DNA from 3 places in the Streptomyces sp. NPDC085927 genome. Region 3 is predicted to be linked to each of the others. Evidence: predicted binding sites of a transcription regulator. Region 3 holds the regulator's gene; each other region holds the start of a gene.
What was found. The regulator HspR, encoded in region 3, represses chaperone genes until heat shock. The targets are predictions, from matches to a motif close to TTGAGNNNNNNNNNCTCAA.

Region 1 (9,694 bases), on a different contig from region 3:
GGGTGTACGCGGCGGCCGGCACGTACACCAACGACTGGGACCCGAACAACGGCGCGGTGCTGCGTTCCTCGGACCGGGGCGCCAGCTGGCGGAAGGCCGACCTGCCGTTCAAGCTGGGCGGCAACATGCCGGGGCGGGGCATGGGCGAACGCCTGGCCGTCGACCCGCACCGCAACAGCGTGCTGTACCTGGGGGCGCCCAGCGGGAAGGGCCTGTGGCGGTCGACCGACTCGGGCGCGAGCTGGTCGGAGGTGACGGCCTTCCCGAACCCGGGCACCTACGTGCAGGATCCGGATGACACCTCCGGGTACGCCAGTGACAACCAGGGCATCGTCTGGGTCACCTTCGACGAGTCGACGGGCACGCCCGGCAGCGCGACCCGGACGATCTACGTGGGCGTCGCCGACACGGAGAACGCGGTGTACCGGTCGACGGACGCGGGCGCCACCTGGCAGCGGGTGGCCGGGCAGCCCACCGGGCACCTGGCGCACAAGGGCGTCCTGGACACCGAGAACGGTCACCTGTACATCGCCTACAGCGACAAGGGCGGTCCGTACGACGGCGGCAAGGGCCGGCTGTGGCGGTACACGACCGCGACCGGCACCTGGACCGACATCAGCCCGGTCGCCGAGGCCGACACGTACTACGGGTTCAGCGGACTGACCGTGGACCGGCAGAACCCGGGCACGCTCATGGCGACGGCGTACAGCTCCTGGTGGCCGGACACCCAGATCTTCCGCTCCACGGACAGCGGGGCGACCTGGACGCAGGCGTGGGACTACTCCTCGTACCCGAACCGGGAGAACCGCTACACCATGGACGTCTCGTCCGTGCCGTGGCTGACCTGGGGCGCCCACCCGTCGCCGCCCGAGCAGTCTCCCAAACTGGGGTGGATGACCGAGGCGTTGGAGATCGACCCGTTCGACCCGGACCGCATGATGTACGGGACGGGCGCGACGGTCTACGGCACGGAGAACCTGACGAACTGGGACCGCGACACCACGTTCACCATCACTCCGATGGTGCGCGGCCTGGAGGAGACGGCCGTCAACGACCTCGTCTCTCCCCCGTCGGGCGCCCCGCTGCTCAGCGGACTCCTCGACATCGGCGGCTTCCGGCACACGGACCTGACGAAGGTCCCGTCGATGATGTTCACCCAGCCGAACTTCACCGCCACCACGAGTCTGGACTTCGCCGAGTCCCACCCGGACACGGTGGTCCGGGCGGGCGACCTGGACTCCGGCCCGCACATCTCGTTCTCGACCGACAACGGCGCCAACTGGTTCGCGGGCACGGACCCTTCGGGGGTCAGCGGCGGCGGCACGGTCGCCGCGGGCGCCGACGGCAGCCGCTTCGTGTGGAGTCCGCGGGGCGCCGGGGTGCACCACACGGCCGGCTTCGGCACGTCGTGGTCGGCGTCGAGCGGCATCCCCGAAGGGGCGGTCGTCGAGTCCGACCGGGTGGACCCGAAGACGTTCTACGGCTTCAAGTCCGGGAAGTTCTACGTCAGTACGGACGGCGGCGCCACCTTCACGGCCTCCCCCGCGACCGGCCTGCCGAGCGGCGACAGCGTGCGGTTCAAGGCGCTGCCGGGCGCCGAGGGCGACATCTGGCTGGCCGGCGGGGAGAGCGGCGGGACGTACGGGCTGTGGCACTCCACCAATGGCGGGCAGAGCTTCACCAGGCTGCAGGGCGTCGACGAGGCCGACACCGTCGGCTTCGGCAAGGCGGCGCCCGGCGCCTCGTACCAGACCGTCTTCACCAGCGCGAAGATCGACGGTGTGCGCGGCATCTTCCGCTCGACCGACCGGGGGCAGAGCTGGACCCGGATCAACGACGACGCCCACCAGTGGGGCTGGACCGGTGCCGCGATCACCGGTGACCCCCGGGTGTACGGCAGGGTGTACGTGGCGACCAACGGCCGCGGGATCGTCTACGGCGACACCTCGGACACCGGGGGCGGGGACGACGGGGGAGGCGGGACCGACCCCGACCCCGGTCCGGGGCCGACGGGCGCCTGCAAGGTGACCTATGAGATCACCAACCAGTGGGCCGATGGTTTCCAGGCCCGGGTCCAGGTGACCAACACCGGTTCGGACGCCTGGAACGGCTGGTCGCTGACCTGGTCGTTCGCGGACGGACAGCGGGTGTCGCAGCTCTGGAACGGGGTCCACACGCAGTCCGGTCCGGCGGTGACGGTACGCAACACCGACTGGAACGGCACCGTCGCGGCGGGCTCGTCGGCCGGGTTCGGCTTCACGGCGAGCCGTTCGGCGACGAACACGGAACCGGCGGCCTTCGCACTCGACGGGCGGGTCTGCACGGTGACGTGACCGGCTGAGGAGCGGTGAGTCCGCGGGGAGGGCGGACCGGCGTCTGCGTGGCCCGTGCGGATGCCTGTGTGCGTGCCTGTGCGAGTGCTTCACGGGGCGAACCTCCAGGGAGGACGAGGGGATTCCGCCCCTCGGTCGCCGCCGGTGACGGCCTGGTCGCCGTACTCCGTGGCGGAGTTCACCCGAGCCCGTGACACGCCGAGCCGCCCGGGACGGCCGCCGTTCCCCCGCTCCCGGGTGCCGGTGGCTTCCGGAAGGCGCGGAGGTGGAAGACCGGGTCCGGGCGGGGCCGGTCCTGGTCGGGGAGGGCGGCGAGGCGGGCGGCGAAGGCGTCGGCGAGAGGGGAGCCGGGGGGCACCGTGACGAACCAGCCGCGGCGCAGATCGGCGATGGTGCGGCGAGGGCTGCGGCCCTGGCCGTGCCCCCGGAACACCCCCTGTCCGGCCGGGACCAGGCCGTGGCCGGCGGCGCAGGCCGCCACGTCGGCGGCGAGGTCGCGCACCGGGCTGCGCGGGCGGGCGGAGAGGACGGCGTCGATGTCGCTGCCCACGTTGTGCGAGGCGGCCTTGTCGACGGTGGTGACGTAGACCCCGCCGGGTCGCAGGACCCTGGCGCACTCTTCGACGAGGGCCCGCACGTCCTCGGGGCCGGACTGGAGGTGCAGCAGCCACACGCTGACGGCGGCATCGAACCGGGCGTCGGCGAAGGGCAGTTGCCGGCTGTCGGCGCGCACCACGGCGCCGGGCAGGCGGGCCGCCGCGATCCGGGTCATCGACGCGGCGAGGTCGACGCCGGTCACCCGCAGACCGGCGCGGACCGAGAGGAGACGCCGGGTCACGATGCCGGTGCCGCAGGCGATGTCCAGCAGGTCGCGCGCCGACGGGGGGATCAGGTCCAGCACCGCCTGCGCGGCGGCCGCGGCCCGGGGCTCACCGCCGCGTGAGGCGTCGTACCGTCCCGCTTCCTCTTCGTAGTCGAGCACATGCCTCAGTGTGCACCGTGACCGGGCGCCAAGTCCTCTATTCTGCGGGCCAGTTCGGTGTCCTTCGCGGTGACGGCGCCTCCCGCGCTGTGCGTGTGGACGGCGACGGAGACCGTGTGGTAACCGAGGGTGAGGTCGGAGTGGTGGTCGAGTTCCTCCTGTACCTGGGCGATGTGCACGACCATCGCGGTCGCCGCGAAGTGGGAGCCGAGTCGGTAGGAACGGGTGAGCCGGTCTCCGTCGAGCGACCAGCCCGGCAGGCCGGCCAGCCGGTTCTCGATCTCCTCCGGTGACAGCGGTTCGGCGGGTTCGGCGGGCATGGGCTGCGCTCCTCCTCTGTCCCCCCTGGCGGTCGGGGTCCCCCTCCGCCCAGCGTGCCACAGGACATGCCGCCGGACCCTGCGCAAGAAGCCAGAAGGGCGCAGGAGGGAGCAGGAGGGAGGGCGGAAGGAAGACCGGGGAGGCGCGGCTCCCGCTTGCGGTGCCATCTCGGCTACCGTCCCGGCATGAGTACTCGCCTGCCCGGTACCACTTCCGCCGCTGCCGAAGGCGTGGGTCCGCTGCTGCGGGCCTGGCGGGAGCAGCGGCGGGTCAGTCAGCTGGAGCTCGCGCTGCGTGCGGACTCGTCCGCCCGGCACATCAGCTTCATCGAGACCGGCCGCTCCCGGCCCAGTGAGCAGATGGTGCTGCGACTGGCCGAGCACCTGGACGTCCCGGTGCGGGAGCGCAACGCACTGCTGCTGGCGGCCGGTTACGCGCCCCGGTTCCCCGAGACCCCGCTGGACGATCCGGCGCTGGACGCGCTGCGCGAGGGCATGGAGCGGCTGATCGGCGGATACGAGCCGTATCCGGCACTGGTGGTGGACGCGATGTACGACGTCGTGGCCGCCAACCGCGGGGTCATGATGCTGTTCGACGGCGTACCGGAGTCGCTGCTGGTGCCGCCGCTGAACGCGGTGCGGCTCACGCTGCACCCGCAGGGTCTTGCGCCCCGGATCCGGAATCTGCGGGAGTGGCGCGGCCACCTGCTGGGGCAGATGGAGCAGCAGATCGCGCTCCGCCGCTCCGCGCCCCTGCGGGCGCTGTACGACGAGGTCGCGGCGTTCCCGGTACCGGAGCCCGGACCGGATGAGGAGGCGGGGGAGGCGGACGGGTCGCAGCAGTCCGCGTCCGTGGCGTACTTCGCGCTGCCGATGAGGATCGAGCACGAGGGCCGGATCCTGTCGTTCGTGTCGTCGATCTCCACCTTCAACACGCCGATGGACGTGACCGTCGCCGAACTGGCCGTGGAGACCCTCCTCCCGGCCGATCCGGCGACGGCGAAGTACCTTCAGTCCTGGCTGAGTTGACGGGATGTGAGGGCCATGTGCTGGAGCAGTGCGAAGCCGGCCACGACGAGCGCCTGGAGAACCGTCCACACCGCGCCCGCCGTGCTCGGCTCGAGCCACAGCACGAGGGCGGCGCAACTCACCACGGCCCAGGCCAGGTTGACCTCGACGACGGCCCGGACTCCGAGCGTCGGCGGATGTTTGCGCGAGGCCAGCAGCCCCACAGCGACCGCGTACGCCGCGAGGAGGGCGCCGAGCCCGGCCGGCAGGCCCGGACCCACGCCGAGGAAGCGGCCGAGCGGGCCGGAGAGGGAGAGGTAGGCGAGCGCGTTGGCGCCGGTCACGGCGGCGTCGAGGGCCAGGAGCCGGCGCAGCACGGACTGCGGGTCGGAGGTCCGGGTGAGTGAGGCAAGCTGGGTCGCGGACATGATGAATCACCCTCCGTCAGGGTCGGGGCCGGGATCGATGTCGGGGTCTCACTGGGTCAGCGGCGGGCCGCGGGTCGCCCTTGCGTGCCGGGTCGCGGTGACCGCATGCGGCATACGGGATGCCGGATATCGCATACCTTGCTCGCAGCCGGATCACGGGACGGATCCGGGCCGGATCCCGGGCCGGAGTGCGCCGGCCCGGAACCCGGTGCGTCCACGATCCCGCCCGCAGCGGGTCGCGGTCGATTACCCGGGACGTCATGCCCCGGGCGCCCGGGAACAGGGGCGCCCGGCCGTCACCCGTGAGAGGGTCGGGCGGACATGGCAGACTGATCGTGTGTTTGGGGGCGTTGGGGAGACGTGGCGTGAGTGAACGACGGGCCGCACCCACGGTGGGCCAAGTGGTACTCGGCAGGCGGCTGCAGGAGCTGCGGGAGACGGCGGGCCTCACCCGGGAGGAGGCCGCCCGGGTCCTGCGGGTGGCTCCCGCGACCGTCCGGCGGATGGAGACGGCCGAGGTCGCGCTGAAGATCCCGTACATCCAGATCCTGCTGACGGCGTACGGGGTGTCCCAGGGCGAGGCGGCCACCTTCATCGGGCTCGCGGAGGACGCGAACCGTCCGGGCTGGTGGCAGCGGTTCCACGACGTGCTGCCCGAGTGGTTCAGCCTGTACGTGAGCATCGAGGGCGCTGCCCGGGTCATCCGGTCCTACGAGCCGCACTTCGTGCCGGGGCTGCTGCAGACGGAGAACTACGCGCGTGCCGTCCTGGAGGCCGGGACGATCGGGAACCAGGGGCCGGAGGCCGTCGAGCGGCATGTGTCGCTGCGGCTGGAGCGGCAGCGGCTCCTGGAGCGCCGGGACCCGCCCCACCTGTGGGTGATCGTGGAGGAGACGGTCCTGCGGCGCCCGGTGTCCCAGGACGGCCGGGTGATGCGCGAGCAGTTCGACAAGTTGCTGGAGTGGTCCGAGCGGGACCGGATCACGCTCCAGATCGCCGAGTTCGCCGACGGCCCGCACCCGGGGACGTACGCACCCTTCTCGCTGTTCCGGTTCGCCGAGCCGGAACTGCCCGACATGGTGTTCACCGAGTACCTGACCGGCGCCCTGTATCTGGACTCCCGCAAGGAGGTCTCGGTGCACCTGGAGGTGCTGGACCACATGACGGCGCGGGCCGCCTCCTCCGAGCACACGCAGAAGCTGCTGCGGGAGTTCCGGGACAGCTACTGAGTGCCGCCGCGCCCGTCCTGCCCGCGGCCCCCGTCACCTCCGTCGCTCTCGTCGTCGACGATCTCCGCGTCGACGACACCTTCCTCCTCCTGCGGTGAGGTGCGCTGTCCGGCGTCGCCGGTGGACTCCTGACCGGCCTGGGCGTACATCGCCTGGCCCATCCGCTGGCTGACGGCGGCGAGTTTCTCGACGCCGGCGCGCAGGGCGGCGGTGTCGGCGGACTGCTCCAGCAGGGGCTTCAGCTCGGCGACGGCGGCCTCCACCTCGGACCTGGTGTCGGCGGGGATCCGGTCCTTGTTGTCCCGGATGAAGTTCTCGGTCTGGTAGACGAGCTGCTCGGCCTGGTTACGGGTCTCGGCGGCCTCCCGGCGCCTGCGGTCCTCGTCGGCGTACTGCTCGGCCTCGCGCATCATGCGGTCGATGTCGTCCTTGGGCAGTGCCGAGCCGCCGGTGACGGTCATCTTCTGTTCCCTGCCGGTGGCGATGTCCTTGGCGGAGACGTGCATGATGCCGTTGGCGTCGATGTCGAAGGCCACCTCGATCTGCGGGACGCCGCGCGGGGCCGGGGGCAGACCGGTCAGGTCGAAGACGCCGAGCTTCTTGTTGTACGCCGCGATCTCGCGTTCGCCCTGGTAGACCTGGATACCGACCGAGGGCTGGTTGTCGACGGCGGTGGTGAAGGTCTCCGAGCGCCGGGTGGGGATGGTCGTGTTGCGTTCGATCAGTTTGGTCATGATGCCGCCCTTGGTCTCGATGCCGAGGGACAGCGGGGTGACGTCGAGGAGCAGCACGTCCTTCACGTCGCCGCGGAGGACGCCCGCCTGGAGGGCCGCTCCGACGGCGACGACCTCGTCCGGGTTGACGCCCTTGTGCGGGTCCTTGCCGGTGAGTTCGCGGACCAGGTCGGTGACGGCGGGCATGCGGGTGGAACCACCGACGAGGATGACGTGGTCGATCGCGGAGAGTTTCACCCCGGCGTCCTTCACGGCCTGGTGGAAGGGCGTCTTGCAGCGCTCCAGCAGGTCGGCGGTGAGTTCCTGGAACTGGGCCCGGGTGAGCTTCTCGTCCAGGTGCAGCGGGCCCTCGGCGGAGGCCGTGATGTAGGGCAGGTTGACGGTGGTCTCGGAGGAGGAGGACAGCTCGATCTTGGCCTTCTCGGCGGCCTCCCGCAGCCGCTGCACGGCCATCTTGTCCTGCGCCAGGTCGATGCCGTACTGGCTCTTGAAGCGCTGGGCGAAATGGTCGAGGAGGCGCTGGTCCCAGTCGTCGCCGCCGAGATGGGTGTCCCCGTTGGTGGCCTTCACCTCGATGACTCCCTCGCCCATCTCCAGGAGCGACACGTCGAAGGTTCCGCCGCCCAGGTCGAAGACGAGGACGGTCTGCTCGTTCTCCTTGTCCAGGCCGTACGCGAGGGCCGCCGCCGTGGGCTCGTTGATGATCCGCAGGACCTTCAGGCCGGCGATCTCCCCGGCCTCCTTGGTGGCCTGGCGCTGGGTGTCGTCGAAGTACGCCGGTACGGTGATCACGGCGTCGGTGACGTCCTCGCCGAGGTAGGCCTCGGCGTCCCGCTTCAGCTTCTGCAGCACCCGGGCGGACAGCTCCTGCGCCCGGTAACGGGTACCGTCCACGGAGCCCTGCTCCGGGAAGTGCCACTGTCCGTCGCCCATGTGGCGCTTGACCGACCGGGCGGTGCGGTCGACGTTCGTCACCGCCTGCCGCTTGGCGACCTCGCCGACGAGCACCTCACCGTTCTTGGCGAAGGCCACGACGGAGGGGGTGGTCCTTGCGCCCTCCGCGTTGGTGACGACCGTGGGCTCACCGCCCTCCAGCACGGCCACCACCGAGTTCGTGGTTCCCAGGTCGATTCCGACCGCACGTCCCATCGCCGTCCCCTTCCGTCAGGGCGCACCTCTCCGGCCTTCCGGACCTCCAGCACAAAACTTGAGTGCGCCGTTGTCAATAGTTTGCCCGGGTGGTTCGTCAATCACCTCTCAAGCGCTCGCTGTGCGCAGTTGCACGGCACGCCGGGGGCGGTCGGTGATCAGTACGTCCACGCGCCGGTCGGCGAGGAAGGCACGCATCGGGGCGTCGTCGTTGACCGTCCACACCATGGTGAACAGTCCGTTGCGGGCCGCCTCGCGCAGCGCCCCGCCGCGGGCGAGGCGCTGGTGCGCCGCGATCCCGCGGGCGCCGCAGGCGCGGACCCGCCGCATGGGCAGCAGTTCACTCAGCCGGGTGCGCGCCAGCCGGGTCCGGGGAACCCCGGTGCCGTCCCGGCCGAGGGAGAGCGCGGTGCGCACGCCGGGGAAGGCCGCGGTGATCTCGGCGACGGAACGGTCCTCCAGGCTGGTGGCGACGAAGCCGTCCCGGCCGAGCAGGGCGATCGCGCGGTCGATCAGCTTCCGCTCGTGACCGGTCTCCTTCAGGTCGAGATGTCCGACGAGTTTCCCGGCGATCAGCTCCATGACCTCGTCCACGACGGGGACGGGATACCCGGCGTGCTCGCAGAGCCCGGCGTGGGTGAGTGCGGCCAGCGGCGGGCCGGTGCGTCCCGCGCGGGCGTCGTGGTGGACGACGAAGACTCCGTCGGCCGTGCGCCGTACGTCGAACTCGACGTACTCCGCGCCGGACCGCAGGGCGTCCTCGTAGGCCTCGCGGGTCGCGGGCGCGGCACGTTCGGAGCCTCCCCGGTGCGCGGAGACGGCGGGCCGTGACGTCATACGGGTCGTCTCCCTGTGCTCGGAGCCTGGAGGCCGGGGTCCTGGAGGCCGGGGTCCTCGGACCCGGTTCCGGACGCGGATGCGGACGCGCCGCAGGCCGCCCCCTGCGGAGCGGCCTGCGGGTGTCCTGCGGGTGCGGCGAGCGGGGTCAGGAGAGCTTCGCCGTCAGGGTGATCTCGGTGCCCGTCAGCGCCTGGCTGACCGGGCAGTTGACCTTGGCGTCCTCGGCGGCGGCGAGGAAGGCCGCCTCGTCCAGGCCGGGGACGGTGCCCTCGACGGTGAGGTGGATGCCGGTGATGCCCTCGCCGGGCACGAAGGTGACGTCGGCGGAGGTCACCAGGCGGGTCGGCGGGTTGCCGGCCTTGTCGAGGATGTTGGAGAAGGCCATCGAGTAGCAGCTGGAGTGCGCGGCGGCGATCAGCTCCTCGGGGCTGGTCCTGCCGTTCGCCTCCTCCGCACGCGACGCCCAGGTGACCGGCTGCTCGCCGATGCTGCCGGAGGAGTCGAACGTGACGACTCCGCTGCCCTTGATGAGGTTGCCTTCCCACACGGTGTGTGCGGAGCGCGTGGCTGCCATGGCTGTTCCTTCCAAATGTCCGGACGTGGTGTCCGGTCCGTGCTCGGTCCGGGTACCCGTGTCACCGGGTTCCCATCCCCCCATCTGATCACACTCC
Region 2 (9,694 bases), on a different contig from region 3:
GCCACCCGTTGGGTGGAGAGGTTCCGCGAGGGCGGCTGGGCGGACTGTCTCGCCCTCGTCCGCAAGGAGGGACCGCAGGCGCTGGTGGACCGCGTCCGGACCCTGGAGCGGGCGGACACGGACCGGGTGCTGCTCGGCCGGAGCAAGACGCACGACGACGCGACGGTCGTGTACGTGGAGTTCTGAGCCCCGGCGGACGGGCGGCCCCGGCGGACGGATGGACCGGGCGGCCCGCGGGCGGCCGAGCGCCCCGCGGGTGGCCGAGCGGCCACCCGCGGGGCTCCCGCTACTTCTCCATCCCCCGGTTCAGCTGGTGCAGCAGCCGCGCGAGTTCCGTGACCTCGTCGGGGTCCCAGTCGGCGAGGCTGCCGGCGTAGCGCGCGCGGCGGGCCTCGCGGACCCTGCCCATCCGGCTCCGGCCCTCCGGGGTGAGGTCGACCAGCCAGGCGCGGCCGTCGGCGGGGTCCGGTTCGCGGGTGACGAGCCCGAGTTCCTCCAGGGCGTGCAGCTGGCGCGACATGGTCGCCTTGCCGACGCCGATGAAGGCGGCGAGTTCGGTGGCCCGCTGCTTGCCGCACTCATCCAGACGGACGAGCAGCCCGTACGCGGACGGTTCCAGGTCGGGATGGACCGCGCGGGACATCTCGCCCTGGCTGGCCCTGGCGCGGCGCAGCAGCACCGTCAACTCCCTTTCCAATGCGAGGAATCCGGGCTGGTCCACACCACTGTCGGGCGCCTGGGACGAGGTGTCCTCAGCGCCGCCGTTTCCGCCTTCGTCCACGTCAGTCCCTGCCTCGGTTTCACCGGTCGTCCGTGTTTCCGCCAAGTGGCGACGCCGCTGGGGCTCCACAAGTATTTCGCAGGCATGGCCCGACAACGGCTTCCGGCCCCGGCATCTCGCCCGTGGCCTGTCCCGCATCGCGGTCCGTGTGCGTCGCGTTCCTGCTTCCCGTGGGTTCCCCACCGAGTACCTCCGGAGATCCGTCATGCCCGTGCACAGATCCGGTTCCACCCGTCTCCGCGCGTTCACGACCGTCGCGGCGGTCCTGCTCGCGGTCCTCTCCCTTCCCCGTACGACTCCCCCGGCCGGGGCGGCCGGGGGCGCGCCCGGTGTCCCGCCGCGCGGTTCCGCCCACATGGGCATGGGCGTCGCCGCCCATGACGGCGTCGGCCGCGGCACACCCACCGGCCGCGCCACCCGCACCGAGGGTGTCGACGTCTCCAGCCACCAGGGCGACGTGGCCTGGCCGGCCCTGTGGAGCAGCGGGGTCAAGTGGGCCTACGTGAAGGCCACGGAGGGGACGTACTACAGCAACCCCTACTACACGCAGCAGTACAACGGCTCGTACGACACCGGCATGATCCGCGGCGCGTACCACTTCGCGACCCCCGACAGCGCGAGCGGCGCCGCCCAGGCCGACTACTTCGTCGACCGCGGCGGCGCCTGGTCGCCCGACGGCAGGACGCTGCCGGGCGTGCTCGACATCGAGTGGAACCCCTACGGGGACGCCTGCTACGGCAAGTCGCAGAGCGCGATGGTGAGCTGGATCCGTGACTTCCTGGACCGGTACCGGGCGCGCACCGGCCGCGACGCCGTGATCTACACGGCGACCAGCTGGTGGCAGCAGTGCACCGGGAACCACGCCGGGTTCGGCACCACCAACCCGCTGTGGGTCGCCCGGTACGCCGCGACCGTGGGCGAGCTGCCCGCGGGCTGGGCGTCCTACACGATGTGGCAGTACACCTCCACCGGCCCGGTGGTCGGGGACCACGACCTCTTCGACGGCACCGTCGACCGGGTGCGGGCCCTGGCCCTCGGCTGACGTCGCCGGCCCGCGCCGCCGGTCCCGGCGCCGTGCGGCGGCGGCCCGGATCTCCCTCACGGGATTCCGGGCCGCCGCCCGTCCGGTGACGCCGTCACACCGCCACCGGAACCTCCGGCGCCGCGCCGTTCGTCGCGGGCGCGAGCGCCAGCTCCAGGACCTGACGGACGTCGGTCACGGCGTGGACGTCGAGCCCGTCCAGCACGTGGGCGGGGACGTCGTCCAGGTCGGGCTCGTTGCGCTTGGGGATGATCACGGTGGTGATCCCCGCCCGGTGCGCCGCGAGCAGCTTCTGCTTCACCCCGCCGATCGGCAGCACCCGGCCGGTCAGCGAGACCTCACCGGTCATCGCCACGTCCGTACGGACCAGGCGCCCGGAGAGCAGGGAGGCCAGGGCGGTGGTCATCGTGACGCCGGCGCTCGGGCCGTCCTTGGGCACCGCGCCCGCCGGGAAGTGGATGTGCGCGCCCCGCTCCTTCAGGTCGCCGACCGGAAGCTCCAGTTCGGCGCCGTGGGACCGCAGGAAGCTCAGCGCGATCTGCGCCGACTCCTTCATCACGTCGCCCAGCTGACCGGTCAGGGTCAGTCCGGCGGCGCCCGTCTCCGGGTCGGCCAGGGACGCCTCCACATAGAGGACGTCACCGCCGGCACCGGTCACCGCGAGCCCGGTGGCGACACCGGGGACGGCGGTGCGGCGCTCGGCCGGTTCCTGGGCGGACTCGGGCACGTGGTGCGGCCGTCCGATCAGACCGCGCAGATCTCCCTCCCCGACCGTCAGGGGCAGCTCCCGCTCGCCCAGTTCGTGCTGGGCCGCGACCTTGCGCAGCAGCCGTGCGATGGCCCGCTCCAGGGTGCGGACCCCCGCCTCGCGGGTGTACTCGCCGGCCAGCTTGCGCAGCGCGCCCTCGTCGAGGGTGACCTCGTCGGCGGCGAGCCCGGCGCGCTCCAGCTGGCGCGGGAGCAGGTGGTCGCGGGCGATGACGACCTTCTCGTCCTCGGTGTAGCCGTCCAGGCGGACGATGTCCATCCGGTCCGCCAGCGCCTCCGGGACGGCCTCCAGGACGTTGGCGGTGGCGAGGAAGACGACGTCCGAGAGGTCCAGCTCGACCTCCAGGTAGTGGTCGCGGAAGGTGTGGTTCTGCGCCGGGTCCAGCACTTCGAGGAGGGCGGCGGACGGGTCGCCCCGGAAGTCCGACCCCACCTTGTCGATCTCGTCGAGCAGCACCACCGGGTTCATCGACCCGGCCTCCTTGACGGCCCGCACGATCCGGCCGGGCAGCGCGCCGACGTACGTACGCCGGTGGCCGCGGATCTCGGCCTCGTCGCGGACGCCGCCGAGGGCGACCCGGACGAACTTGCGGCCCATCGCGTGGGCGACGGACTCGCCGAGGCTCGTCTTGCCGACGCCGGGCGGGCCGACGAGGGCGAGCACGGCACCGCCGCGGCGGCCGCCGACGACCCCGAGCCCGCGCTCGGCACGCCGCTTGCGCACCGCCAGGTACTCGGTGATGCGTTCCTTCACGTCCGTCAGGCCCGCGTGCTCGGCGTCGAGCACGGCCCGGGCGCCCTGGATGTCGTACGCGTCCTCGGTGCGCTCGTTCCACGGCATCTCCAGCACCGTGTCGAGCCAGGTGCGGATCCACGAGCCCTCGGGCGACTGGTCGGAGGAGCGCTCCAGCTTGTCGACCTCCTTGAGCGCGGCCTCACGCACCTTCTCCGGCAGGTCCGCGGCCTCGACGCGGCTCCGGTAGTCGTCGGAGTCCTCGCCCTCCTGCTCGCCGTTCAGCTCGCGCAGTTCCTTGCGTACGGCTTCCAGCTGACGGCGCAGCAGGAACTCGCGCTGCTGTTTGTCGACGCCATCCTGGACGTCCTTGGCGATGGACTCGGCGACGTCCTGCTCGGCGAGGTGGTCGCGCAGCTGCTGGGTGGCGAGCTTCAGCCGGGCCACCGGGTCGGCGGTCTCCAGCAGGGCCAGCTTCTGTTCGATGGACAGGAACGGTGAGTAACCGGAGTTGTCGGCGAGGGCGGAGACGTCGTCGATGGCCTGGACGCGGTCGACGACCTGCCAGGCGCCGCGCTTGCGCAGCCAGGCGGTGGCGAGCGCCTTGTACTCGGTGACCAGCTCGGCCACCTGGCCGGGATAGGGGTCTCCCTTGCCCGAACGGAGCGGGGAGCCCGGGGAGCGCTCCGGCACGGTCTCCTCGATCCGGGTGCCCTCCACCCACAGCGCGGCACCCGGCCCGGTCGTCCCGGCGCCGATCCGCACCCGGTCCCGGCCCCGGATCAGGGCGCCCGGGTCGCCGTCGGCCAGCCTGCCGACCTGCTCGACCGTGCCCAGGACGCCGGTGGCGGCGTAGGTCCCGTCGATGCGTGGCACCAGCAGGACCCTGGGCTTCCCGGGCTCCGACGTGGCGGCGGCCTGGGCGGCCTCCACCGCGGCGCGCACCTCGGAATCGCTCAGGTCCAGCGGGACCACCATCCCGGGCAGCACGACCTCGTCGTCGAGCGGCAGCACGGGCAGGGCGAGCGGTGTGGACTCAGCAGCCATGATCTCCCCTTCGGCAGTCAAGTTGAGTTACACCGGCTCAATGCTCCTGAGCCCTTGATTGTTCCCGGGTTGCGTGCGGCTGCGTTCGCTCTCAGCGATCATCCGGCGGCCGGGGGAGTGAAGGGCGCTCCTTCGGAGTGCCGGGCGCCGCCCGGGACGCCCCGGAACGATGGGGGACGCCCTGCCGGACGGGGAGTGCTGCCAGGATGAACGCATGTCCACCCCCTACGACATTCCCGAAGTCCTGGACCGCCGCGAGGGCCCGTACGGGGAGGTGGTGCTCCGCCGGCACGGCAGCCTGCTGCAGATCATCGCGAACGGCTGCTTCCTGATGGACACCTCCGACGGCCGCTCGGAGCGCCGGCTGGTCGACGCCGCCCTGGCCGCGCTCGACGCCGCCGACATCCGTGCGGGGCACGGTCCGCGGCAGGACCCGCACGTCCTCATCGGCGGGCTCGGCGTCGGCTTCTCCCTCGCGCACGCCGCCGCCGCGCCCCGCTGGGGCCGCATCACGGTGGTGGAGCGCGAACCCGCCGTCATCGAGTGGCACCGCGCGGGTCCCCTGGCCGAACTCTCCGCGCGTGCCCTCGCCGACCCCCGCGCGAAGATCGTCGAGGCCGATCTGGTGGCGTACGTCCATGAGACGTCCGACACGTTCGACGTGCTGTGCCTCGACATCGACAACGGGCCCGACTGGACCGTCACCGAGGGCAACGACGGGCTCTACTCCCCCACCGGACTCCAGGACTGCGCAAAGGCGTTGACCCCCGGCGGAGTACTCGCGGTGTGGTCCGCCCAGCCGTCCGCGGTTTTCGAGGGAACCTTGCGGAATGCCGGGTTCCAACAGGTGCGTACCGAAGAGATCCCCGTTACCCGGGGCGTTCCTGACGTCGTGCACCTCGCCGTCCGCCCTGGATAGCAAAGCCGCGGTGACTCCCCGTACGCTGCTGCACGGACGCGGATCATTCAAGCGTCAATCGCAGTCATGCGCAGAGACGGATTCACCCCACGGATTCCGGAAAAGCACACTTCAGGGGCGGGCGATGGAGCAGACACACACCTCCCACAACGGCACGGCGGCGGCCACCCCGGGCGCACAGCGCCGGGTCCTGGTGGTCGAGGACGACGCGACGATCGTGGACGCCATCGCGACCCGCCTTCGTGCCGAGGGATTCCTGGTGCAGACGGCGGGCGACGGTCCGTCCGCCGTCGACACGGCGGAGGCCTGGCAGCCCGACCTGCTGATCCTCGACATCATGCTGCCGGGCTTCGACGGCCTGGAGGTCTGCCGGCGCGTGCAGGCCCAGCGGCCGGTGCCGGTGATGATGCTGACCGCGCGCGACGACGAGACCGACATGCTGGTCGGGCTGGGCGTCGGCGCCGACGACTACATGACCAAGCCGTTCTCCATGCGGGAACTCGCGGCACGCGTGCATGTGCTGCTGCGCCGCATGGAGCGGGCGGCCCTGGCGGCCTCCACCCCGCGCAGCGGCATCCTGCGCCTGGGCGAGCTGGAGATCGACCACGCGCAGCGCAGGGTGCGGGTGCGCAGCGAGGACGTCCATCTGACGCCCACCGAGTTCGACCTCCTGGTGTGCCTGGCGAACACGCCCCGCGCGGTGCTCTCCCGGGAGCAGCTGCTGGCCGAGGTCTGGGACTGGGCGGACGCCTCCGGCACCCGGACCGTCGACAGCCACATCAAGGCGCTGCGCCGGAAGATCGGCGCCGAGCGCATCCGTACCGTGCACGGCGTGGGCTACGCCCTGGAGACGCCGACGCCATGAGCGACGGGCCGGCCGCACGGAGAGGCCCCGGGGACCCCGGTCCCTGGGGCGACGTCCGCCCGTTCTCCATCAAGACCAAGCTGGGTGCGCTGGTCGTCATCTCGGTGCTGATCACCACCGGGTTGTCGATGATCGCGGTGCACACCAAGACGGAGCTGCGCTTCATCACGGTCTTCTCGACGATCGCCACCCTGCTCATCACGCAGTTCGTGGCGCACTCCCTCACCGCACCGCTGGACGACATGAACGCGGTGGCCCGGTCCATCTCGCACGGCGACTACACCCGCCGGGTGCGCGAGAACCGCCGGGACGAGCTGGGCGACCTGGCCCAGACCATCAACGTCATGGCCGACGAGCTGGAGGCCCAGGACCATCAGCGCAAGGAGCTGGTGGCCAACGTCTCGCACGAGCTGCGCACCCCCATCGCGGGTCTGCGCGCGGTGCTGGAGAACATCGTCGACGGCGTCACCGAGGCCGACCCCGAGACCATGCGCACGGCGCTGAAGCAGACCGAGCGGCTGGGGCGTCTCGTGGAGACGCTCCTCGACCTGTCCCGCCTGGACAACGGGGTCGTCCCGCTGCGGCGGCAGCGGTTCGAGGTGTGGCCGTATCTGTCCGGCGTGCTCAAGGAGGCCAACATGGTCGCCTCCGCGCGCGCGGGCATGACCACCGGCTCCGGCGGCCACACGCGCACGGACGTCCACCTGAGCCTCGACGTCAGGCCGCCGGAGCTCACCGCGTACGTCGACCCGGAGCGCATCCACCAGGTCGTCGCCAACCTCATCGACAACGCGGTCAAGCACAGCCCGCCGCACGGCCGGGTGACGGTCAGGGCGCGGCCCGGCCCGCAGCCGGACTCGCTCCGGCTGGAGATCCTGGACGAGGGGCCCGGCATTCCGCGGACCGAGTGGCACCGTGTCTTCGAGCGGTTCAACCGCGGCAGCGTCAATCAGCCGCACGGTCCGGGCAGTGACGGGGGCACCGGTCTCGGCCTGGCGATCGCCCGCTGGGCCGTCGATCTCCACGGTGGACGGATCGGGGTGGCCGAATCCGAGCGGGGTTGCCGAATTCTTATCACCCTTCCGGGAGCTTCTTCCTCGTCAGGTTGACGTAGGGTGCCAAGCGGAGCCGCAAGATCCATCTGCGTTCGTGCTGATGGACACGTGTGATCAGGCCCGGATGCGAACACAGGCCCGTGGAGCGAGTGCTCCGGGTCGCGGCCGACCCGTCCCCGATGCACCCCGACAGCGCGGAACCACGCTTGTTTCCCGCCATTTCCTGCGCCGAAACACCCTCAGAGATGTGACTTACGCGACGTTGAACGGGCCCGGCCTGACCTTCTCGGTCGGGGAGGCGTAGCCTTAATTTCCGCTGTCCATCATCTTGTGAAGCGGAAGAGGGCGGTTGACGCCGTGTCGCCACAGTCCCCCAGTAACTCGAGCATTTCGACCGACACCGACCAAGCGGGCAAGAACCCTGCCGCGGCCTTCGGTGCCAACGAATGGCTCGTCGACGAGATCTACCAGCAGTACCTCCAGGACCCGAACTCGGTCGACCGGGCCTGGTGGGACTTCTTCGCCGACTACAAGCCGGGCGCCCCTCAGGCCTCGGCTCCGGTGAACAACGCGGCGCCGGGGACCGCTGGCACGACGACGGCCGCGCCGGTCACTCCGGCCCAGCCCGCCGCCACGCCCGCGCCCGCCGCCCCGCAGCAGCCCGCCGCCGCACCGCCGGCTGCCCAGCCGGCCGCGAAGGCCCCGGCGCCCGCTCCGGCGAAGGCCGCTCCGGCCCCCGCCAAGCCGGCCGCCGCGAAGCCGGCCGCCGCGAAGTCCCAGGCCCCCAAGGCGCAGCCCGCCGACGGGACCAAGCAGGGCATCGAACAGGTGACGCTGCGCGGCCCGTCCGCGGCCGTCGCGAAGAACATGGACGCCTCCCTGGAGGTGCCCACGGCCACGTCCGTGCGCGCGCTCCCGGTGAAGCTCCTGTTCGACAACCGCATCGTCATCAACAACCACCTCAAGCGTGCCCGCGGCGGGAAGATCTCCTTCACGCACCTCATCGGCTACGCGATGGTCCAGGCCATCAAGGCGATGCCGTCGATGAACTGGCACTACGCGAAGGTGGACGGCAAGCCCACGCTGGTGAAGCCGGAGCACATCAAGTTCGGCCTCGCCATCGACCTGGTCAAGCCGAACGGCGACCGCCAGCTGGTCGTCGCGGGCATCAAGAAGGCCGAGACGCTGAACTTCTTCGAGTTCTGGCAGGCCTACGAGGACATCGTCCGTCGCGCCCGCGACAACAAGCTGACGATGGACGACTTCACGGGCGTCACCGTCTCGCTGACCAACCCCGGCGGCCTCGGCACCGTCCACTCCGTGCCGCGCCTGATGCCGAACCAGTCGGTGATCCTGGGCGTCGGCTCCATGGACTACCCGGCGGAGTTCCAGGGCACCAGCCAGGACACCCTGAACAAGCTCGGCATCTCGAAGGTCATGACGCTCACGTCGACCTACGACCACCGGGTGATCCAGGGCGCCGCCTCCGGCGAGTTCCTGCGCGCCGTGGCGAACCTGCTGCTCGGCGAGAACGGCTTCTACGACGACATCTTCGAGGCGCTGCGCATCCCCTACGAGCCGGTCCGCTGGCTCAAGGACATCGACGCGTCCCACGACGACGACGTCACCAAGGCCGCCCGCGTCTTCGAGCTGATCCACTCCTACCGGGTCCGCGGCCACGTCATGGCCGACACCGACCCGCTGGAGTACCGCCAGCGCAAGCACCCCGACCTGGACATCACCGAGCACGGGCTCACCCTGTGGGACCTGGAGCGCGAGTTCGCGGTCGGCGGCTTCTCGGGCAAGAGCCTGATGAAGCTGCGCGACATCCTCGGTGTGCTCCGCGACTCGTACTGCCGCACCACCGGCATCGAGTTCATGCACATCCAGGACCCGAAGCAGCGCAAGTGGATCCAGGACCGCGTGGAGCGCTCGCACTCCAACCTGGAGCGCGAGGAGCAGCTGCGCATCCTGCGCCGGCTGAACGCGGCGGAGGCCTTCGAGACCTTCCTGCAGACCAAGTACGTCGGTCAGAAGCGCTTCTCCCTGGAGGGCGGCGAGTCCGTCATCCCGCTGCTCGACGCCGTGCTGGACTCGGCCGCCGAGTCCCGTCTCGACGAGGTCGTCATCGGCATGGCCCACCGCGGCCGGCTGAACGTGCTGGCCAACGTCGTGGGCAAGTCGTACGCGCAGATCTTCCGCGAGTTCGAGGGCAATCTCGACCCGAAGTCGATGCACGGCTCCGGTGACGTGAAGTACCACCTGGGCGCCGAGGGCACCTTCACCGGTCTCGACGGCGAGCAGATCAAGGTCTCCCTGGTCGCCAACCCCTCCCACCTGGAGGCGGTGGACCCGGTCCTGGAGGGCGTCGCGCGCGCCAAGCAGGACATCATCAACAAGGGCGGCACGGACTTCACCGTCCTGCCCGTGGCGATCCACGGCGACGCGGCCTTCGCGGGCCAGGGCGTGGTGGCCGAGACCCTG
Region 3 (9,694 bases):
CGAGAAGCTGACCCGCGCCCAGTTCCAGCAGCTGACCGCGGACCTGCTGGAGCGCTGCAAGACGCCGTTCAACAACGTCGTCAAGGACGCCGGCATCGCACTGTCCGAGATCGACCACGTCGTTCTGGTCGGTGGCTCCACCCGTATGCCCGCCGTCGCCGAGCTCGTCAAGGAGATGACCGGCGGCAAGGAGGCCAACAAGGGTGTGAACCCGGACGAGGTCGTCTCGATCGGCGCCGCGCTCCAGGCCGGTGTCCTCAAGGGCGAGGTCAAGGACGTCCTGCTGCTCGACGTCACCCCGCTGTCCCTCGGTATCGAGACCAAGGGCGGCATCATGACCAAGCTGATCGAGCGCAACACCACGATCCCGACGAAGCGCTCCGAGATCTTCACCACGGCCGAGGACAACCAGCCGTCGGTGCAGATCCAGGTCTACCAGGGCGAGCGCGAGATCGCGGCGTACAACAAGAAGCTCGGCATGTTCGAGCTGACCGGTCTGCCGCCGGCGCCGCGCGGCGTCCCGCAGATCGAGGTCTCCTTCGACATCGACGCCAACGGCATCATGCACGTCACGGCGAAGGACCTCGGCACCGGCAAGGAGCAGAAGATGACCGTCACCGGCGGCTCCTCGCTCCCGAAGGACGAAGTCGACCGCATGCGTGAGGAGGCCGAGCGGTACGCGGAGGAGGACCACCAGCGCCGCGAGGCCGCCGAGTCCCGCAACCAGGGCGAGCAGCTCGTCTACCAGACCGAGAAGTTCCTCGCGGACAACGAGGACAAGGTCCCGGGCGAGATCAAGACCGAGGTCGAGGCCGCCGTCGCCGAGCTGAAGGAAAAGCTCAAGGGCGAGGACACCGCCGAGATCCGCACCGCCACCGAGAAGGTCGCGGCCGTCTCCCAGAAGCTGGGCCAGGCCATGTACGCCGACGCGCAGGCCTCCCAGGCCGCGGGCGGCGGCGCCGGAGCCGGTGCCGGTGAGGCCAAGGCGGACGACGACGTGGTCGACGCCGAGATCGTGGACGACGAACGTAAGGACGGTGCGGCGTGACCGAGGAGACCCCGGGCTTCGACGAGCAGTCGCAGCAGCCCGACGTCCCCTCCTCAGGCGTTCCGGCCGACGAGGCCGAGCCGAAGGCCGCCACCCCCTCCGCGGAGGAGGAGGCGGCCCCGGCCGGGGACTCGGGTCCCGACGCCGGGCTGGTGGCTCAGCTGGACCAGGTGCGTACGGCGCTCGGTGAGCGCACCGCGGACCTCCAGCGGCTCCAGGCCGAGTACCAGAACTACCGCCGCCGGGTCGAGCGCGACCGGATCGCGGTCAAGGAGGTCGCCGCGGTGAACCTCATGACCGAGCTCCTGCCCGTGCTCGACGACATCGGCCGCGCGCGGGAGCACGGCGAGCTGGTCGGCGGGTTCAAGTCCGTCGCCGAGTCGCTGGAGTCGACCGTGGCGAAGATGGGCCTGCAGTTGTTCGGCAAGGAGGGCGAGCCCTTCGACCCGACGATCCACGAGGCCCTGATGCACTCCTACGCCCCGGACGTCACCGAGACGACGTGCGTGGCGATACTGCAGCCGGGGTACCGCATCGGCGAGCGCATCATCCGCCCCGCGCGGGTGGCCGTGGCGGAACCGCAGCCGGGTGCCCAGCCGGGCAAGCCGGCCGAGGAGAGCACCGAGGCGGCGGCGGACGACAAGGAGACAGGTGGCCCTCAGGAGGGCTGACGCCTTCGCCGGCGTCCGCACGCCGGCGAAGGCGGGCAGGACGAGCAGGTCAGGAAAGACCGGCGGGGCAGGAGAGGAGGGACGTCGGGGATGAGTACCAAGGACTTCATCGAGAAGGACTACTACAAGGTCCTCGGCGTCCCCCAGGACGCCACCGAGGCCGAGATCAAGAAGGCGTACCGGAAGCTCGCCCGCGAGTACCACCCGGACGCCAACAAGGGCAACGCCAAGGCGGAGGAGCGGTTCAAGGAGATCTCCGAGGCGAACGACGTCCTCGGCGACCCCAAGAAGCGCAAGGAGTACGACGAGGCCCGCTCGCTCTTCGGCAGCGGCGGTTTCCGCGCGGGGCCGGGAGCGGGCGGTGCCGGGTCGTTCAACTTCGACCTGGGTGACCTCTTCGGGGGCCAGGGCGGCGGTCAGGGCGGCCAGGCCGGTGCCGGTGGCTTCGGCGGCGGGATCGGCGACGTCTTCGGCGGACTGTTCAACCGCGGCGGCACGGGCACCACGCGTACCCAGCCCCGGCGCGGCCAGGACATCGAGTCCGAGGTCACCCTGAGCTTCACCGAGGCGATCGAGGGGGCGACGGTCCCGCTGCGGATGTCCTCCCAGCAGGCCTGCAAGGCCTGTTCGGGCACCGGCGACAAGAACGGCACACCGCGCGTGTGCCCGACCTGCGTCGGCACCGGGCAGGTCGCCCGGGGCAGCGGCGGCGGCTTCTCGCTCACCGACCCGTGCCCCGACTGCAAGGGCCGCGGCCTGATCGCGGAGAACCCCTGCGACATCTGCAAGGGCAGCGGCCGGGCCAAGTCCTCGCGGACGATGCAGGTGCGCATCCCCGCGGGGGTCAGCGACGGCCAGCGGATCCGGCTGCGCGGCAAGGGCGCTCCGGGCGAACGCGGCGGCCCGGCGGGCGACCTCTACGTGGTCGTGCACGTCGGCAGCCACCCGGTGTTCGGCCGCAAGGACGACAACCTCACCGTCACCGTCCCGGTCACCTACCCGGAGGCGGCGCTCGGCGGCGAGATCCGCGTCCCGACGCTCGGCGGTCCGCCGGTCACGCTGAAGCTGCCCCCGGGGACACCCAACGGGCGGACCATGCGGGCCCGCGGCAAGGGAGCGGTCCGCAAGGACGGCTCGCGCGGTGATCTGCTGGTCACCGTCGAGGTGAGTGTTCCCAAGGACCTGCCGGGGAAGGCTCGTGACGCACTGGAGGCGTATCGCGAGGCGACCGCGGACGACGATCCGCGGGCGGAGCTGTTCCAGGCCGCGAAGGGAGCTTGAGGGCGATGGACGGTCGTCGACGCAATCCGTACGAACTGACGCAGGACACTCCGGTCTATGTCATTTCGGTGGCGGCCCAGCTCTCCGGGCTGCATCCGCAGACGCTGCGTCAGTACGACCGCCTGGGGCTCGTCTCGCCGGACCGCACCGCGGGCCGGGGCCGCCGCTACTCGGCCCGTGACATCGAGCTGCTCCGTCAGGTGCAGCAGCTGTCGCAGACCGAGGGCATCAACCTGGCCGGCATCAAGCGCATCATCGAACTGGAGAACCAGGTCGCCGCGCTCCAAGCCCGGGTGGCGGAGCTGGAGGGGACCCTGGACGGCGTGGCCGCGACCATGCGTCAGCGTGAGGCGGCGGTGCACGCGTCGTACCGCCGGGACCTGGTGCCGTACCAGGAGGTCCAGCAGACCAGCGCGCTGGTGGTGTGGCGGCCCAAGCGCCAGCAGCAGACCGACTGACGGCCGGCACCCGGTCCGGTCGTCGTCGGCCGGCGCGAAAGCGCCGGTCCGGGGCGGCGGCGGTGTGACGGAAGCGGCTCAGTGGGAAGGCTGCGGCCTGACGGAGAAGTTCCGTTTGGCGCAAAAGTGAAGTACCGGGTGGGGCCCGGAGGTTCGTGCGAACCTCCGGGCCCCACCCGTGTACGGGCTGTTGACGGCACGTCACCCGGAGCCCCGGACGCCCCCGAGCACGCCCTGCGCACGGCTGTGAGCAGCACGTGTATGCGTGTGTAGGAGATATGTGCGATTCTTTCGCCGAGCCCACACGACTTCAGCGCACGGTGCTGTGTTCATCTCGTTAAGTAGTTGGTCTTGACGCCACTGGTCGCTGGAGCGTTGGCTTTTCAGTCACATGGGCCGCAATGTTGTGCCCACGTCCAAAAACGTACTGAAGTGAGCCCTCGCATGCGTCGTATCGCCATATCAGTCGCCGCCGCCTCGATGTCCGTCATGCTCGCCGGTTGCGGCGCACTCAACGCGACGGGGAGCAGCGACGGAGCGAGCCCCACCAAGGGGAACGATGTCACCATCGGGCTCCTGCTGCCGGAGACGGCCAACACCCGGTACGAGCAGTTCGACTACCCCATCTTCAAGAAGAAGGTGGAGGAGCTCACCAACGACAAGGGCAAGGTCGACTACGCCAACGCCGACGCGGACGCGGGCAAGCAGTCGAGCCAGATGCAGCAGATGATCGAGGACGAGGTCGACGTCATCGTGCTGGACGCGGTCGACGCGCACGCCATCGCCGAGGACGTGACGAAGGCCAAGGACGCGGGCATCCCCGTCATCGCCTACGACCGGCTGGCCGAGGGCCCGATCGACGCGTACATCTCCTTCGACAACGAGCTGGTCGGCGAGGTCCAGGGCCGCTCCCTGCTGGAGGCGCTCGGCGGTGACGGCGGGGTCACCAGCAAGATCGTCATGATGAACGGCTCGCCGACCGACCCGAACGCCAAGCAGTTCAAGGCGGGGGCGCTGTCCGAGCTCCAGGACGCGGTGACCATCGCCAAGACCTACGACACCAAGGACTGGAAGCCGGAGAACGCCGAGGCCAACATGGCCGAGGCGATCGCCGCGATCGGCGCCGGCAACATCGCCGCGGTCTACTCCGCCAACGACGGCATGGCGGGCGGCATCATCAAGGCGCTGAAGGCCGCCGGGGTGACCGAGATGCCCCCGATCACCGGCCAGGACGCCGAACTCGCCGGGGTGCAGCGGATCCTCGTGGGCGAGCAGTTCATGAGCGTCTACAAGTCCTACCCGACCGAGGCGGACAACGCCGCGGAGATCGCGGTGGCGCGGGTCCAGGGCAAGGACATCCAGTTCGACGCGCTGACCAGCGAGCGCGTCGACAGCCCCACCGACAAGGACATTCCGGCGCAGCTCGTGCCCGTGGTCGCCCTGACCAAGGAGAACATCGCGGACACGGTCGTCGCCGACGGGATCTACAAGCTGTCGGACATCTGCACGGCCCCCTACAAGGAGGCGTGCGACAAGGCCGGACTGAAGTAAGGCCCGTCCGGCGGCCGAAGACCCGCCCGACGGCGGGTCTTCGGCCGCCGGACCGCGTCGACCGCCCCGTCGACCACCCTGCCGGGGAGCGCGGACAGCCGCGCTCCCCGGCAGTGTTGTTCCCTCCCGCACACGCCCCGCGCCCTCGCCCCTCGCCCCGCACCCCGCCGCCCTCACGCGCTCATGTGGGGCCGACCGCCGCCGGTTTGTTGCAATGTGGCGAGGCGGGGCAGGGGTATAGACGGTCATACCAGTGGTTTCCGGCGATCGTGCCGACGGGAGCCGTGTTGCGGAGCCGGGTGTGTCCGCGCATAGTTGCGCATCGGAAAGTGGCTGAACCGGGGGTGGGACGGGCAATGGCCGGGCGCGGGACGGACGAGCATCCACACGGTGCTGACCGACTGTGCGACATCGGGGATCGCGTGTATTCCCGGGCCGTGCGGCGCGGACGGGTGCCGCGCCGGGACGCGGAGCCGGTGCCCTGTCTGCTGGACCTGGCCCTGCTGCACCCGGACCCCGACGACATGGACTGGCTGGTGCCGACCGCCCCGCAGGAGGTCATGACCCGGCTGCTGCGCGGGATGTACGACGAGGTCAGCGCGAGCCAGCGCCGGGTGGGTTCGGCCGTCGAGGCCTTCGAGTGGTACGCCGGCCTCGGCCGCGGGACGCAGTCACCGCAGGCCTTCGCCGCCTCGGCCGGGGAGGGCCCGGCGATCCGGGTGCTGGACGGGGTGGCCCGTATCCAGGCCGCGATGGACGAGGCGACGCAGGCGTGCACCACGGAGGTGCTCACGGTCCAGCCCGGCGGCATCCGGCGCGAGGCGGAGCTGTCGGAGGGCCTGCACCGGGCGACGGCGCTGCGCGGGCGCGGGGTGCGGATGCGGGACCTCTACACGCATGTGGCCCGGCACGGCCAGGGGCTGTACACGTACCTGGAGCTGATGGGCGACGCGGTGGAGGCGCGGACGCTGGACGAGGTGACCGAGCGGCTGATCCTCTTCGACCGCACGGTCGCCTTCATCCCCGCCAACGCCGAGCGCTCGATGGCACTGGAACTGCGGCACCCGGCGCTGGTGGAATACCTGAGCACGGTCTTCGAGCGGCTGTGGCGGCTCGCCCTCCCGCTGGCCGCCCCGCTCCCCGACACCGGCATCGAGGGCATCTCGCACCGGGAGCGGTCCATCGCGGCGCTGCTCGCGGAGGGCCACCAGGATGCGGTGATAGCGGAGCGCCTCGGCATCAGTGTGCGCACCTGCCGGGCTCACATCGCCCGGCTGTCGGAGACGCTGGGCGCGGCCAGTCGTACCCAACTCGGTGTGCGTATCGCCCAGGCCGGCCTGGACGGCCCGCCGCGAGCGGCCTCCGCCTCCGTCACGGTTCCTGGTCGAGAATCCCGGACTGCCCGATGAGGTAACCGAGCTGAGCCCGGCTCCCGCTGCCCAGGGTCGCGGCGATCTTGGCGATGTGCACGCGAGCGGTGCGGACGTTCATGCCGAGGCGGTCGGCTATGACGGCGTCGGTGTGGCCTTCGACGAGGAGGCGGGCGATGGCGCGCTGGCGGGGCGTGACGCCGTTCAGCGTGGGCCGGCGGACCGCCTGGGGGTACATCGGTGTGGCGAGCCGCCAGAGGCGGTCGAAGGTGGTGGCGAGGTACCCCACGAGCGCCGGGTGGCGGACCTCCAGCGCCGAGGTGCGGTCGGCGTCGGCGGGGACGAACGCGACGGCGCGGTCGACGACGATGAGGCGTTCGGTGATCTCGTCCAGCGTCCGGGCCTCGACGTCGCCCGTCAGCCGTTCGTAGCGGGCGGCGAGCGAGGGCAAGTGGCGCAGGGTGTGCTGGTAGAGGGCGCGGATGCGGCCACCGCGGCCGAGCAGGGCCTGGTCGCGCCGGATCGCGGCCTCGTGGAAGTCCGGCTTGGGGTGTCTGTAGCTGTTGTGCGGTTGGACGGCCAGGAGTTCACTGGCGTCGGCCATTGCCTCGTTGATGACCCCGCTGATGCGTTCCTTGTCGCTGTGGAGCGTGAGCAGGGGTGTCGTCGAGACGCTGTCGTCCCGTCCCGCCCGCATCAGCGGTTCGAACGCCTCGACCAGCTGTGCCTCCCGTTGCCGTTCCCCGGCGATCCGGTCCGCCGAGGCCCGCAGAAGCCGGTGCAGGACGATGTGCGGCGCGACGGGCTCCCACTGGCTCGGGTCGTCGAGGGCGGGGGTCAGGAGGCCGAGGTCGGCGAGGTGCGCCGCCTTGTCGGCCCCGTCGGCGGGTACGTTCCCCTGGCGCAGTGCACGGGTGTACAGGTCCAGGTCCCCCTCGCACGGCTCCGCCGGCGCGTCGTCGTGTGCGTTCCCGTACATGCGTGGCTCGCTCATCCCCAGTGCTCAGTTCTCCTGTTCGAGGATCCCCGACTGGGCGATAAGGTAACCCAGTTGGGCGCGGCTGCCACTGCCGAGGGCGGAGGCCAGCTTGGCTATGTGGGCGCGGCAGGTGCGGACGTTCATGCCCAGGCGCCGGGCGATGGCCTCGTCGACGTGGCCCTCCACGAGGAGCTTGGCGATGGAGTGCTGGATGTCCGTGAGGCCGTCCGAGGCCGGTTCGTACGGGGCTCCCATGCTCAGGGGGACCGCGCGGGTCCACATGAACTCGAAGACCTTGATCAGGTAGCGGACGAGGCCGGGGTGGCGCAGTTCCAGGGCGACCTGACGGTCGTCACGGGTGGGAATGAAGGCCACGGTCTCGTCGCAGATGACGAGCCGCTCCACGAGCTCGTCGATGGTGCGGTACTCCACCCTGCTGGTGTCGAACCGTGCCACGTACGCCAGCGTCTCGGGACTGTGGCGGGCGGTGTGCTGGTAGAGGGTCCGGATGCGCACCCCCCGCTCGGTCAGCTGCTGGTCGCGCTCCAGCCCCTGGGCGAGGGTGTGTTCCAGCCGACGGCCGCCCGGCTGGACGGTGAGCATCTCGGACCGGCACTGCGCGGTGGCCAGATCGAGGGCGGCGTTGATCCGGTCGAAGCCCTCCAGCACCGTGATCGAGTGGGTGGTCATCGTCGTCTGGGCGCTGAGGGCCATGAACGGTTCGAAGGCGTCGGCCAGTTCGATCGACATCCGCCTGCGCTCGGTGATCTCCCGTTCCAGCGGGTTGAGCCGGTGGGCCAGAGCCACCGCCGGGGAGAGGGGGCGCAGCCAGGTGGGGTCGTCCGGGTCGGGGTGCAGCAGGGCGAGCTCCATCAGGCAGGGAGCGGGCTCCACGTCCGTGCGGGCGATGCGGCCCGCGCGCAGGGCGTCGGCATAGAGACGGCTGCCGGCCTCGCACAGTTCGGTGACCGCATGGGGATGCGTACCATTAGTCCGATTCATTGTTAAATCTCCACCCCCCAGGGTCCTGAACATGCAGGAACATGATGCACCGATTGTGTGGCCACGACGTGCCCGAATGAGCCATCGTCGTACGTGACGGGGGAAAAGGGTGATCTTCGAGTGAGGACGAAGCCGACTATGCGCAAGAGAACGCTTCGCTCGGTGCTTGTTGCCGCATTCTCCGCCGTCATGGCCTTCGGGGCGCTGAGTGGCTTGGCCGGCACGAAGGGTGACGTCCGGGCGGACAGTAGCTGGGGGCCAGTGGTGGGCGCCAACTCCGTAGCCCTGGACAGCAGCTGGGGACCGGTGGTGGGCGCCAACTCCGTAGGTGCGGCCGACAGCAGTTGGACTGAGTGATGACCACGCCTCCCGACGACCGATCCTTCCGCCGCGAGATGGCCACCGCCTACCGGTCCGGCTGGCACTTCATCGACCTGGTCACCGCCATCCCCCACAGCGGTGACTCCCTGATGGTGACCGTGTTCGGTGAACCGGTCGTCGTCACGCGCGACGAGGACCAGGACGTACGGGCGTACCGGTGTCTGCGGCGGCCCCGCGGGGCGCCGCAACCGGTGCGGTGTGCCATCCGGTACGGAATGATCTTTGTGAACCTGGATCAACGGGACCATGAGCAGGTGGAGTCCGACTCTCTCGCTCCCCGGACCATCTCGGCCACCCCCCGCAGTGCCTGACGCGATTCCCCCGTCGTAAAAGATCGCGCAGGTACTTCCCCCGGCAGTGGCGTCACCGTGACCTGAACACGGTGACGCCACTGCAGTTTTCGGAGACATTTCCGGGTATGGCCGGGATCGGTCGATGGCCGGAACCGGTCGTCGGACGGTACGAATCTTCACCGCTGCCTCACCGTCGGCCCACCCCTGCCTCCTCGCGTGTACGAGCGTGGTCGCCATGATCCCCCGCGCCGGATCCGGTACCGGCGGCGCCCGCCCGTGGCGCCCCGGCCGCGCCTTCGCCGCGTGCCCCGGCCCGCGCGCCGCGCCGCCGCCCCTCAGTGTCACCCGCGGCCGGCGTCGTCGTCCCCTGCGCGCGCCCCCCCGCGTCCTCGCGTCCGCCTCGCGTCCTCGCCCCGCACCGCTCCTCCGCGTCCGCCTCGTGCCGTGGCGCCCGCCGTGTTCCGTCGTCGCCGTCTGTGTGCGTGCTCGTGGCCGATGTGCATGGCCGATGTGCACGGCCGGTGGTCGCGCCTGAAGCCGGAATGCCCGGGAACTCGACCATCCCGGCCCTCCCGTCCTCACCTTGAGTGGAATAGACTCAAGTTTGTGTACGCTGACCGAGTCAGCCAAGTCGATGTCAGCCATGAAGGCCGCTGAACG

Region 1: the regulator HspR is predicted to act here: its motif matches at 8,242-8,260, upstream of dnaK (molecular chaperone DnaK).
Region 2: the regulator HspR is predicted to act here: its motif matches at 4,394-4,412, upstream of lon (endopeptidase La).

What each region holds. Positions count from the first base shown of each region.
Region 1 is NZ_JBITSN010000012.1:176,676-186,369, reverse strand. It holds gene ACIF80_RS27665 (cellulose binding domain-containing protein) at 1-2,333, shown strand, start outside; gene ACIF80_RS27660 (class I SAM-dependent methyltransferase) at 2,512-3,315, opposite strand; gene ACIF80_RS27655 (4a-hydroxytetrahydrobiopterin dehydratase) at 3,321-3,635, opposite strand; gene ACIF80_RS27650 (helix-turn-helix domain-containing protein) at 3,822-4,664, shown strand; gene ACIF80_RS27645 (hypothetical protein) at 4,646-5,071, opposite strand; gene ACIF80_RS27640 (helix-turn-helix domain-containing protein) at 5,437-6,300, shown strand; gene dnaK (molecular chaperone DnaK) at 6,294-8,183, opposite strand; gene ACIF80_RS27630 (glycerophosphodiester phosphodiesterase family protein) at 8,292-9,020, opposite strand; gene ACIF80_RS27625 (OsmC family peroxiredoxin) at 9,169-9,597, opposite strand.
Region 2 is NZ_JBITSN010000001.1:170,077-179,770, forward strand. It holds gene ACIF80_RS00840 (protein phosphatase 2C domain-containing protein) at 1-186, shown strand, start outside; gene ACIF80_RS00845 (MarR family winged helix-turn-helix transcriptional regulator) at 287-781, opposite strand; gene ACIF80_RS00850 (lysozyme) at 987-1,823, shown strand; gene lon (endopeptidase La) at 1,918-4,371, opposite strand; gene ACIF80_RS00860 (spermidine synthase) at 4,586-5,290, shown strand; gene ACIF80_RS00865 (response regulator transcription factor) at 5,415-6,155, shown strand; gene ACIF80_RS00870 (ATP-binding protein) at 6,152-7,264, shown strand; gene ACIF80_RS00875 (multifunctional oxoglutarate decarboxylase/oxoglutarate dehydrogenase thiamine pyrophosphate-binding subunit/dihydrolipoyllysine-residue succinyltransferase subunit) at 7,568-9,694, shown strand, end outside.
Region 3 is NZ_JBITSN010000006.1:255,790-265,483, reverse strand. It holds gene dnaK (molecular chaperone DnaK) at 1-1,048, shown strand, start outside; gene grpE (nucleotide exchange factor GrpE) at 1,045-1,719, shown strand; gene dnaJ (molecular chaperone DnaJ) at 1,810-3,000, shown strand; gene ACIF80_RS18445 (heat shock protein transcriptional repressor HspR) at 3,006-3,458, shown strand; gene ACIF80_RS18440 (sugar ABC transporter substrate-binding protein) at 3,903-5,009, shown strand; gene ACIF80_RS18435 (LuxR C-terminal-related transcriptional regulator) at 5,366-6,418, shown strand; gene ACIF80_RS18430 (LuxR C-terminal-related transcriptional regulator) at 6,381-7,358, opposite strand; gene ACIF80_RS18425 (helix-turn-helix transcriptional regulator) at 7,383-8,360, opposite strand; gene ACIF80_RS18420 (hypothetical protein) at 8,717-9,052, shown strand.